3 regions of the Janthinobacterium lyxosi genome follow, and region 1 is predicted to be linked to each of the others. Evidence: predicted binding sites of a transcription regulator. Region 1 holds the regulator's gene; each other region holds the start of a gene.
What was found. The regulator FliA, encoded in region 1, starts transcription of late flagellar genes. The targets are predictions, from matches to a motif close to CTAAAGTTTNNNNNNNNNNNGCCGNTA.
Positions count from the first base shown of each region.

Region 2: a site for FliA is predicted at 1,844-1,870, ahead of ACQ4WP_RS03065 (DUF5610 domain-containing protein). Genes of this name have one in related genera too.
Region 3: a site for FliA is predicted at 2,000-2,026, ahead of ACQ4WP_RS23030 (FlxA-like family protein). Genes of this name have one in related genera too.

Region 1 is NZ_JBNYXM010000008.1:227,780-231,925, forward strand. It holds gene flhF (flagellar biosynthesis GTPase FlhF) at 1-439, shown strand, start outside; gene ACQ4WP_RS10905 (MinD/ParA family ATP-binding protein) at 432-1,295, shown strand; gene ACQ4WP_RS10910 (RNA polymerase sigma factor FliA) at 1,340-2,071, shown strand; gene ACQ4WP_RS10915 (flagellar motor protein) at 2,053-2,799, shown strand; gene motD (flagellar motor protein MotD) at 2,805-3,605, shown strand; gene ACQ4WP_RS10925 (translation initiation factor Sui1) at 3,656-4,018, shown strand; gene ACQ4WP_RS10930 (hypothetical protein) at 4,092-4,146, shown strand, end outside.
Region 2 is NZ_JBNYXM010000002.1:255,787-259,932, forward strand. It holds gene ACQ4WP_RS03060 (GGDEF domain-containing protein) at 176-1,141, shown strand; gene ACQ4WP_RS03065 (DUF5610 domain-containing protein) at 1,143-1,772, opposite strand; gene sbcB (exodeoxyribonuclease I) at 1,919-3,367, shown strand; gene pyrF (orotidine-5'-phosphate decarboxylase) at 3,410-4,146, opposite strand, start outside.
Region 3 is NZ_JBNYXM010000028.1:8,056-12,201, forward strand. It holds gene dcd (dCTP deaminase) at 49-618, shown strand; gene ACQ4WP_RS23025 (PrpF domain-containing protein) at 660-1,889, opposite strand; gene ACQ4WP_RS23030 (FlxA-like family protein) at 2,057-2,407, shown strand; gene ACQ4WP_RS23035 (sensor histidine kinase) at 2,449-3,927, opposite strand; gene ACQ4WP_RS23040 (response regulator transcription factor) at 3,930-4,146, opposite strand, start outside.

The DNA.
Region 1 (4,146 bases):
GCTGATCGATACGGTGGGCGTGAGCCAGCGCGACCAGATGGTGACGGAACAGGTGGCCATGCTGTCGGGCGCTGGCGCCGATGTGAAACGCCTGCTGTGCCTGAATTCCACGGCGACGCAGGAAACCCTCAATGAAGTGGTGCGCGCCTACCAGGGCAGCGGCCTGGCCGGCTGCATCATGACCAAGCTCGATGAAGCGGCGTCGATCGGCAATGTGCTCGACGTGGTGATCCGCCAGAAGCTGAACCTGTTTTATGTGTCGAACGGCCAGCGCGTGCCGGAAGACCTGTACCTGGCCGACCGCGGCTACCTGATCGACCGCGCCTTCAAGCTCAAGCGCGATGCGGCGGCCACGCAGTTTTCCGATGCCGAACTGCCGCTGCTGATGGCGCAGGCGGCCGCCCGCAACAATGAAGCGCGCGGGGTGCACCTTGGCTAATTTCGATTTCGACCAGGCCGAAGGCTTGCGCCGCATGCTGGCCGGCCCGCAGCCGCGCGTGATGACATTTTTATCGGCCACGCCGCAAGATGACAAGGGCGCCATGCTGGTCAACCTGGGCGCCTCGCTGGCTTACGGCGGCAATGATGTGCTGCTGCTCGACGCCAGTGGCGGCAGCGATGGCGTGGCTGCGCGCCTGGGACTGGCGCACGGCGCCAGCCTGCGCGACGTGGCGCGCCAGCAGTGCGCCTTGAACCAGGTCATCCACCAGGTGCCGCAAGGCTTTGGCGTGGCCAGCCTGGGCGCACGCAACCATCTGATGGACAGCATGGACTATGCGGGCGAGGACGAACTGCGCCGCCTGGGCAAGACTTTCGAAGTGCTGGCGCGCCAGAGCGGCATCGTGCTGGTCGACGGCGTCGTGGCCGACGAGGGTGCCTGCTTCCCTGTGCCGCTGATGGCCTCGTCCGACATCGTGGTGCAAGTCTCGAGCAGCGCCACCTCGATCAAGGCCGCGTACTGCCTGATCAAGCGCCTGAGCCAGGAACTGGGACGCCGTCCGTTTGGCATTCTGGTCACCGGCGCTTCCGAATCCGAGGCAAAAGTGGTATACGATAATATGGCGCAGGCGGCGAGCCGCTACCTGGCCGTGAAACTGACCTCGATGGGGTCGGTGCCTGCCGATGAGTATCTGCATCGCGCGGCGCGGCTGGGTCGCAGCGTGGTCGATGCCTTTCCGCTGGCGGGAGCCTCGGTGGCGTTTCGCGGACTGGCCGAGCGGCTGGCCCGTTCGGCGGCACCGGTGCTCGGTGGCACCTTGTACCAGACGGGGAGCCTGCACCAGTTCAGCGCCTGATTCCATCATCAGCACACGATAGCAGTTAAAACAATAAGCAGCCTATGTACACGGTCAAAGGGAAATCGAACAAGGACTATTTGCTGACGGAGCACATTCCGTTGGTGAAGCGTCTGGCGCACCATATGAAGGCGAAATTGCCGCCTTCGGTCGAGGTCGATGACCTGATCCAGGCCGGCATGATCGGTCTGCTCGATGCCATTAGCCGCTATGAAGAGACGCATGGCGCGCAGTTCGAGACGTATGCCGTGCTGCGCATCCGCGGCGCCATGCTCGACGAATTGCGCACCAGCGACTGGCTGCCGCGCAGCATGCGCCAGAATATGCGCAAGATCGAGGAGGCGATGAGCGCCTTGCAGCAGCGCCTGGGCCACCCGCCGACGGAGTCGGAAGTGGCGAAACTGCTGAAAATGTCGCTCTCGGACTACCAGGAAATGCTGGGCGACGGCGGCGGCCACCAGTTGCTGTACTACGAAGACTTTCATGACCCGGACGGCAATGACAGCTTCCTCGACCGCCATTGCGTGGACGAGGACAGCGACCCCTTGCGTTCCCTGCTCGATACCGATTTCCGGCAATCCGTGATCGATGCCATCGACGCGCTGCCGCCACGCGAGAAAATACTCATGGGCCTGTATTACGAAGAAGAGCTGAACCTGAAGGAGATCGGTGCGGTGATGGGTGTCTCCGAATCGCGCGTCTCGCAACTGCATACCCAGGCCGTCGCGCGCCTGCGCGCAACCTTGAGGGAGCAGGCGTGGACTGGTCCAGCGTAATCGGGCTGGCGCTGGCGCTGGCGGGCCTCTTGGTCGGCCAGGCACTGGAAGGCGGCAAGATGGCCTCCCTGCTGCAGCCGGCCGCCTTTGCCATCGTCATCGTCGGCACCTTCGGCGCCGTGCTGCTGCAAACGCGGCTGCGCACCTTCGTGCGCGGCCTGGAAATGCTGCGCTGGGTCTTCCTGCCGCCGGCCGACACGCGTGCCGCACTGGCGCGCGACATCGGACAATGGAGTTTGACGGCGCGCCGCGATGGCCCGCTGGCGCTCGAGCGCCTGATGGAAAACACGGCCGACCGCTTCAACGCCAAGGGCTTGAGGATGATCGTTGACGGCATCGCGCCCGACAAGCTGCGCCAGCTGCTCGACGTGGAAATCTCCGCCTACGAGCTGGCCGAGCGCCAGGCCGTCAAGGTGTGGGAATCGGCGGCCGGCTATTCGCCCACCATCGGTATTTTGGGCGCCGTGCTGGGCCTGATCCACGTCATGGAAAACCTCACCGACCCGAGTAAATTAGGCAGCGGCATCGCCGTGGCCTTCGTCTCGACGATTTATGGCGTGGGCCTGGCCAATCTGCTGTTCCTGCCGGTGGCCAATAAACTCAAGGCCATCGTCACGCGCCGCGTGCTGCAGTACGAAATCACGGCCGCCGTGCTGTACGACATCGCCACGGGCGACCATACGCGCATCATCGAAGAGCGCGTGGCCAGCCTGCTGCACGAGCACTGAGCATGATGCGGCGCGCACGCAGGAAGTATGACGAGGAACCGGACAACCAGGACCGCTGGCTGATCTCGTACGCCGACTTCATCACTTTGCTGTTCGCCTTTTTCGTCGTCATGTATGCGATTTCGCAAGTCAATGAGGGCAAGTATCGCGTCTTCCAGAACGCCATCGGCCAGGCTTTCAGCCTGGAAAAGGGCGCGCCGCCCATCATCATGGAAGCGCCGCAGGCGATCCCGCTGCCGAATCCGGCCCTGAAACGCCGCACGGAAGCCATCCGCCGCGAGCGTGAACACATGACGCGCCTGGCGCAGGACCTCACGTCCACCCTGGCGCCGCTGGTCAAGGAAGGCAAAGTCAGGGTCACGCAGACGAGCCGCGGCGTGAGCGTGGAAATCAATGCCAGCGTGCTGTTCGACCCGGGCGCCGCAGGGCTGACGATGGAGTCGGACCAGGCCTTGCGCGCCGTGGCCGTGCTGCTCAAGGATGATACGCACGACGTGCAGGTGGAAGGGCATACGGATGTCCAGCCGATCAGCAATTCGACCTTTGCCTCGAACTGGGAATTGTCGGCCGCGCGCGCCAGCGCCGTGGTGCGCCTGTTCATCGCCAGCGGCGTGCAAGCCTCGCGCCTGACGGCCGTGGGCCACGCCGACAACATCCCCGTGGCGCCGAACGCCACGCCGGAAGGGCGCGCGCGCAACCGCCGGGTCGCCGTGACGATTTTGTCCGGCATCCCCGAAACGGTGACGGAAGTGCCAACGGCGCCCGTCGCACCTGCACCGGCACCGGCACCGGCACCGGCCAACTGAACCCCGGCGCTTGGTACAATCGCGGCCTTCTCCCTTTTTATCTCTCGATCATGAAAAGCAGTTCCCTGGGCGGTCTCGTGTATTCCACCGAAACGGGCCGCATGTGCCCCGCCTGCCGCCAGCCGCTGGCGCAATGCGTGTGCAAGGCGCAAGCCAAGGCGGCGCCTGCGGGCGACGGTGTGGTGCGCGTATCGCGCCAGACCAAGGGGCGCGGCGGCAAGAGCGTCACCGTGGTGAAAGGCTTGGCGCTGGACGCCATCGCGCTGGTCCTGCTGGGCAAGCAGCTGCGCACGCAATGCGGCTCGGGCGGCACGGTCAAGGATGGCGTGATCGAAGTGCAGGGCGACCACGTGGACACCATCCTGGCCGCGCTGGCCAAGCTGGGTCACCAGCCTAAAAAGGCCGGCGGCTAGCCGGCTCGCGTGCGTGCGGGACTGTGCCGCGCGCCCGTGGTAACGTGCGCTTCCCATCCACGCGCGCCACTTCATGATGAATATCAAACTGACCGGCATCGCCATCGCTGCTGCCATCGCGGCAGCGC
Region 2 (4,146 bases), on a different contig from region 1:
CAGCAGTAATAAAACCACAAGCATTTCAGCTGATTAACACGGCAATGAAATAATTGTCGTATTTCTCACAGTAAGTGACATCAAGCAAGCCTTTGCCGTTACAGCCAAGGCCGCTTTAGGCTATCATGAAGATACCGGCTCCCTGCTCGCGCGCCGGCTTTTTGAAAGTATGATTGTGGAACAGATCGGCAACTTCGGCGCTTCAGGCTGCAACATCGGCGATTTACAGCTATTTCGCGATGGGGCGGACAGCCAGACGGCCGCCATGCTGGCGCCCTGTCCCGTCATGCGCCTCGAAGCGGGCGAAGCCATTGCTGACACCCAGGGCACCAGCCTGTACATCGTCCTGCGCGGCTCGCTGGCCGTGGCCGCCGACATCCACACGGGCATGGATGACGGCACCGTCAGCAAGGTCTTGCCCGGCGAAAGCGTGGGCGAACAATCGGTGCTCGATGAAGCGAGCAACCTGGCCGCCATTTCCGCCCTGGAAGAAACTGACTTGCTGGTGATCGACGCGGCCATCGTCTGGGAATTGATCGAGCAATCGAATGGCCTGGCACGTAACCTGCTGCGGCTGCTCTCCTTCCGCATCCGCGCCGCGAATGCCCTGCTGCGCCGCCGCCAGAAACTGGGCGAATTCTACCGCCAGCTATCGATGGTCGACAGCCTGACGGGCTTGTACAACCGCGCCTGGCTGAGCGATTTACTGCCGAACATGATCATCACCGCCCACGCCAGCGCCTCGCCGCTATCGCTGGTGATGATAGACCTCGACCATTTCAAGCGTTTCAACGACACCCACGGCCACCAGGCGGGCGACCAGGCGCTGCGCATCGCCGCGCAAGTGCTGGGCGCAGCCCTGCGACCCACGGATTTTGCCGTACGCTATGGGGGCGAGGAAATGATGGTGATCTTGCCCGACACCAGCGAAAACGTGGCCTTGCGGGTCGCCGAGCGCCTGTGCGAGCGCATGCAGCAAGCCGTCATTTTCGCCGACATGCGCAGCGCGCTGCCGCACATCACGGGTTCCTTCGGCGTGGCCAGCCTGGCGGCCGAACAGGACGACGAAGCGCTGATCGCGGCGGCCGATGCGGCACTGTACCGGGCAAAAGCCTCAGGCCGCAACCGCGTCATGCTGTAGCTCAGGCAGCCTTGCTGTCGGCCGGTTTGCTTGCATCCGGCTTGGCAGCCTCATCCTTCTTGCTACTGTGCGCGGCGATGAAATCCGCATAGCCCTTCTGCACCAGCTCATACGTCTTGTCGATATTGCCGGCGATATCGCCTTGCAACACTTTCAATCCGCCCAGAATATCGCGCGCTTCCTTGAAGCCTTTTTCCATGCCGCCGCTGATGGTGTCCATGAACTTGGTCAGGGCCGTATCGTCGTCCATGCCGGGATTCTGTTTCTTGTAGGCGTCAAAAAATCCCGTCGACAGCGATACAATGCGGCTCGCCGTCGCTTCGGCGCTATTGTCCTGCGAGGCGGCGTTCTGGATCGCGTCCTCGCCGTACTGGCCCTTCAGCGCTTCATTGATATTCGTGATGGCCGTCTTGTACAGCAGCGCCAGCGGCTCGTTTTCCGAACCGATCGACACGTTCAGCGAGGCCTGCATGATGGAGGCGTTCAATTGCAGCTTGCTGCGGTCGTTAACGCTCATTTCAGCGTTGACGCCGTCCTTTTGCTGGACTTTATCGTCCTTGCCGGCAACGCCCGTACTGACGGATGTCACGGAAGGGGTGGAATTGCCGCTTGCGGCGATAGGAATTGACACGATAGACCTCCTTGAACGGGCAATATATGCCACCATGCGGGAAACGCAATGATGACCATCCTCTCGTGTAGTATCGGCAGGTTTTCAGAAAACTGTAGCAGCGACTCTTTGAGCGGCCCAGATAACCAATGAAGCAACGACCATCAATGACTACCCAGACTTTCCTTTGGCACGACTACGAAACCTTTGGCGCCCAGCCGCGCCGCGACCGCCCGGCCCAGTTCGCCGCCATCCGCACGGATGCCGAACTCAACGAGATCGGCGAGCCGATCATGCTGTATTGCCAGCCTGCAAATGATTTCCTGCCCGACCCGCAATCATGCCTGATCACGGGCATCACGCCGCAGCAGTGTTTGCAACTGGGCGTGCCAGAGCACCAGTTCGCCGCCACCATCGAAGCGGCCTTTTCGGAACCCGGCACCATCGGCGTGGGCTACAACACCATCCGTTTCGACGATGAAGTCACGCGTTTCCTGTTCTGGCGTAACCTGATCGATCCGTATGCGCGCGAATGGAAAAACCATTGCGGCCGCTGGGACATCCTCGACGTGGTGCGCATGACGCACGCGCTGCGCCCGGAAGGTATTCAATGGCCGAAGCGCGACGATGGCCAGACCAGTTTTAAACTGGAACACTTGAGCAAGGCCAATGGCCTGGTCCACGAAGCGGCGCACGATGCGCTGTCCGACGTGCGCGCCACCATCGCCCTGGCCCGCCTGATCAAGGAAAAGCAGCCAAAACTGTTCGAATTTTGCCTGGCGCTGCACAAGAAGGACAGGGTCGCCAGCGAAATGGGCATGCACCTGGCCGCCAGCGAGCGCCAGCCCTTCCTGCACGTGTCGGGCATGTTCCCCGCCGAACGGGGCTGCCTGGGCGTCGTCTGGCCGCTGGCCACGCACCCGAGCAACAAGAATGAAATCCTCGTCTGGGATTGCCAGTACGACCCGCGTGAACTGTTCGCGCTGGACGCCGACACCATCCGCACGCGTTTATTTACGCGCAAGGATGCCATGCCGGAAGGCATGACGCGCCTGCCCGTGAAAAGCGTGCACCTGAACAAGTCGCCCATGCTGGTCGGCAATCTGAAAACCCTGTCGCCGGCCATGGCCGCGCAATGGGGCATCGATCTGGACGCCGCGAAGGTCAACGCCCAGCTGGCCACCACGGCGCCGAACATGGATGCGATCTGGGCCGAAGTCTTCCAGCGCCCGGGCACGCATGTCGCGCTGGACGTGGATGAAGATTTGTACAATGGTTTCGTCAGCAACGACGACCGCCGCCTGCTCGAATCGCTGCGCCGCGACACGCCAGCCAAGCTGGCCACGGCGCGCCCCTCGTTTGCCGATGAACGCTTGCAGGAATTGCTGTTCCGCTACCGCGCCCGCAATTTCCCGCAAACCCTGAGCGAAGCGGAAAACCTGCGATGGGAACAGCACCGCGCCGCCCGCCTGTTCGACGGCGACGGTGGCGCCCGCACCATCGAAATGCTGTTTACGGAAATCGACGTGCTGTCGGAATCGGTGGATGAGCGGGGGGAAGAGATATTGGGCGAACTCTACGATTACGCGGAGATGGTGGCACCACAGAGAGACTAAATGCAAAATGCCGGGCTAGCCCGGCATTTTCATGGATGCAACTTAAACCGCGCGGTGTTGATTGATCGCATCGCGCGTTTCGATCGCCACGCGCCGCGCCGCGTCGGCGAAATCTTCGCCCGCTTGCGGCGTGGCGTAGATGATGGCGCGCGAGGAGCTGATCATCATGCCCATGCCGTTGGCCGTCTGGCCCGCGCCGACGGTGGCGGCGATGTCGCCGCCCTGGGCGCCGATGCCGGGCACCAGCAGCGGCATGTCGCCGACGATGGCGCGCACTTGCGCCAGTTCTTCAGGGAAAGTGGCGCCGACGACAAGCGCGCACTGGCCGTTCTTGTTCCATTTCTCGGCCACCAGGCGCGCCACGCGCTGGTACAGGGGCACGCCGTCCGTGTCGAGAAATTGCAGGTCCGAGCCGCCCGGATTCGAGGTGCGGCACAGGATGATCACGCCGCGGTCTTGCCACGCCAGGTAGGGATCGAGCGAATCCTCGCCCATGTAGGGGTTCACGGTGACGGCGTCAGCGCCGTAGCGCTCGAACGCTTCGCGCGCGTATTGCGTGGCCGTGGCGCCGATGTCGCCCCGTTTCGCGTCGAGGATCAGGGGGATGTGCGGATAGTGTTCGCGCACGTAGCGGCAGATGTCTTCCAGCTGTTTTTCCGCGCCCAGCGCGCCAAAATACGCGATCTGCGGCTTGAAGGCACAGGCCAGGTCGGCCGTAGCGTCGATGATGCGCGTGCAAAAGGTGGTGATTCCATCGGGCAAGTCGCGCAATTCGGCCG
Region 3 (4,146 bases), on a different contig from region 1:
AGGCGTGCGGCCCCCGCCATTCTGATATTCTAGAAAGAACCCCCTGCGATGACGATTAAAAGCGATAAATGGATACGCCGCATGGCGGAAACAACGGGCATGATCGAGCCGTTCGAACCGGGCCAGGTCAAGGAACGCGACGGCAACCGCATCGTATCCTACGGTACGTCCAGCTATGGCTATGACATCCGCTGCGCCGACGAGTTCAAGTTGTTCACCAACATCAACACCACCATCGTCGATCCCAAGGATTTTGACGCGAATAATTTCGTCGATGTGTCGGGCAAGGGTTATTGCATCATCCCGCCGAACTCGTTTGCGCTGGCCCGCACGGTCGAGTATTTCCGCATTCCCCGCAACGTATTGACGATTTGCCTGGGCAAGAGCACCTATGCGCGCTGCGGCATCATCGTCAACGTCACCCCGTTCGAACCGGAATGGGAAGGCTTTGTGACCCTGGAGTTTTCGAATACGACGCCGTTGCCGGCGAAAATCTACGCCAATGAAGGCGTGGCGCAAGTGCTGTTCTTCGAGTCCGATGAAGTGTGCGAAACCTCGTACAAGGATCGTGGCGGCAAATACCAGGGCCAGGTTGGCGTAACCCTGCCCAAGACCTGATTGCCGTGAAGGGCGGGGCACCAGGCCTGCCTGGTCTTGCTTTAAAACTGTTTCAGCAGCCACGCTTTCAGTGCGGCTGACGGCTGGTACAGGGGAACATGGCCGCGCAGCAAGATTTGCGTGCTGCGCCGGTAGGCCGCGCTGTCGATGACGATGTTTCCCGTCGCCCCGTCCTGGCGCGCCACGATGGTGGTGGCCAGGATGCCGGCCGGGTTTGCTATGCCCAGTTCAATCTCTGCATCCGCTTGCCCGACGGGCGGCACGCCGCGCACCAGCGCATGCGCCACCGTGCCCGGTATCAGACAAGCCGCCGCCAGGCAGCAGCCGCCCGAGACGGCCAGCGAGGCGTGGCCCGCTTGCGGCGTAAAGTAGCGTACCGCAATATTTCCCTCTCCCGTTGCCGCTGCCACAATGCAGAACTTGGGGATGGTTGCGCTGCGTTCCAGTTCTTCCAATGTCATCAACCCGCCATCGCGCCGCCGCAAGCCCATCAGCAGTCCCGCCGCGCTCCACACCTGGCGGATGGCTTGCATGAACGCCGTGTCCGCCTCCAGTTCCCGTATTGCTTCCTGTGCCGTCTTGCCGAACTGGCTCGCTAGCGCGATGACCATGGGCACGGCCACGTCCACGCACGAGACGTCGTAGCCGTGTACCTTGTCTTGCGCCTTGCCTGTCGGTAATAATTTACCCGTCTTGGCGCCCGCGGGTTGCTGCAGGAACAGGTCGACGCGGGGGAAGCTGCCGGGCACGCCGGGAATGCCGGTGGCCGTAAAGCTGCCATCGAGTTCGCGCGCCATGCGCGAGGTGGTGATGACGCCCGTGTTGGTGTTGCGGATATCGATATCGTGCGCGCCGATGGCCAGCGCCTCGATCACGCCGCTGTCCAGGCCCCACAGTTGCAGGGCGGACGACATATTGCCGCAGTTCACGCTCCAGTCGATATCTCCGTGCTCGCCGGCCAGCTGCGCCAGGGTGCTGACCAGGCGCGGCTGGCCGGCATGCTGTTCCACCTCGACCAGGAAGACTTTGTTGCTGGTGGGCGCACCGCGTCCCAGGCCCGTGATCTGCCGGTTGCCCGGCAGCTGGCCGGATTGGGGCACGCCCATCAGGTGGCGCAGCAATTCCTCGCGCAGCGCCGGGTCGGCCGGCACGCAGGACGCATGCAAGACCAGGCCTGTCGATGTGCCGCCACGCATGTGGTGGACGGGAAACTCGATCACGCCGCAGCGCTGGCGGGGCACGTGGTCGGGCAGGGCGGGCAGCAGGGACATGGCGATCCGATCAGGGTTTGGCTGGAGTAGCGTCAGTGTGCCAGTTTTTTGTGCCGAGGAGCAACAATGTGTGCCGGCCGCGCTCTTTACCTGCCTTTACACCCGCGGCACTACATCCGCGCCCATGCCTGCCGTTAACCTTGGTATCGACACATTCGGGAGGCATCATGGTAGCGGCAATCGGTTCAGGCAGCGCAGTCGGCACAGTCGGCGCGGCCGGTAGCGCCAGTTCGGGCAGCAGTTCGCAGATCGCGGCGCTGCAAAAGCAGATCACGGCGGCGCAAAAGCAGTTGACGGAAACGCAGAAGGGCACGCAGACGGACGCGTCGCAAAAGCTGCAGCAGCAGCTGGCGCAGCAAATCCAGGCCTTGCAGGCACAAATTGCGCAACTGCAAGCGGCGGCCGCGCAACAGGCGGCGCAACAAGATACGCCGACAACCAGCAGCGCCGATACGGCGACGAGTCCTGCCAAATCAAGCTCGTCCACCCTGGGCAGCATCATCGATACGCAGGCGTAACAAGGTTCCCGGTAATGCTCAACGCCAGGCTCGCCGACAGGTCAGCCTGGCGTTTTGACGGGCAGCAGCATTTCCACGCACAGCCCGCCACCGCTGCGCAAGGTGGCCCCGATGCGACCCCCATGGGCACTGATGACGTGCTGGGCGATGGCCAGGCCCAGGCCATGACCGTCCGTGCTGTGCTGGGTATGGCTGGCGCGGAAGAACGGTTGAAAGATGTTGGCCAGGTCGGCGCCGGCCACGCCTGGCCCCCGGTCCAGCACGGCGATGCGCAGCCAATCATGCTGGCGCGACAAATTCACTTCCACCGTGCCGCCATCGGGGCTGTGCTTGACGGCATTGCGCACCACGTTTTCCACGGCGCGCGCCAGCAGTTCAGGCCGGCCCGTGACAGCGGCGTCGGCGATGGCCGCGTCGCCCGCCATGGCTATGCCCACCTGGCGCGCCTTTGCTTCGTAGCGGGCGTCTTCCATAATGTCGTGCAACAGGTCGGCGATGCCGACGTCTTCGCTGAGGGGGGAGCCGGCGCCCGCTTCCAGCCGCGACAGGGTCAGCAGTTCGCCGATCAGCTTATCCATGCGTTCGCTTTCGCGTTCGATGCGCTGCATCGAGGCGTCCATCTTGTCCGGCTGCTGGTGCGCCAGGCCGATGGCGGCCTGCAAGCGCGCCAATGGCGAGCGCAGCTCGTGCGAGACATCATGCAGCAAGCGCGTCTGGCTCTCCATGAGGCTGCGCAAACGGCCCGTCATGCGGTCGAAATCGCGGCCCAGGTCCGTCAACTCATCGCCGCGCTTGCCGCTGGCATGAAAACGCGGCGCCAGGTTGCCTTGCGAGGCGGCCTCGAACGCTTGGCGCAAGTCGCGGATGGGGCGCGCAAAATACCAGGCCAGCAAGAAGGAGAACAGCAGGCTGGCGGCGATGGCGGCGGCCAAGGGAGTGAAGGTGCGGTAGGGGCTGTCCATGCGGGGGCCGGCTGGCATGCCGCGGCCGAATTCGCCGCGTGGCGGCGGGGCGCCCGCTTCGTTGGGTCGTGGACCGGGTCCCATGGAGCGCGGGCCGTTCATGGCGACGGCATTGAGCGTGTCGCGCGCGGCGCCCGCCTCGGCAGTGCGAAAGCGTACGGATGAGGGCAGGAACAGCAGGTAGCGCACGCCGTCGCTGCCGCTGACCTCGCGCACCACGGCATGCGGCGAGCCTTGCGCCAGCAGCGCGCGCGCCTTGCCGAGTATGGCCGGATGGACCTTGCGGCCCATCAATTCTTGCCCCTGCGCATCGATGGCAAACACGCGCATGCGCTCCATCTTGCCGAGAAATTTCTGCAAGGCCTGGCTGCCGCCCGTTTCCAGCGTGGCGCTGGCCGCTTCGATGGCCATCTGTGCGGGCGGACTGGTGTCGATGTCGAGCGCCCGCTCCTGCTGCGCAGCCCGGTTTTTCAGCCAGAAGGTGCCGCCGATGCCGATGGTGGCCGTCACTTGCGCCAGCATGATGCACAGAAAAAATTTCCAGAACAGACGGCCCACGCTTACTCCTTGATCAGCTGGTAGCCGAGACGGTACACGGTCTGCAGGCAGGAGCGGCCGTCGGCCAGGCTGCCGAGTTTACGGCGCAGGCTGCTCAAGTGCACGTCGATATTGCGGTCGAAGCGGGCCATGGGCCGTCCCAGACCCAGTTCAGACAATTGATTCTTGCTCACGGGTTTGCCGGCATGGCGCACCAGTACTTCCAGAAGGTTGAATTCC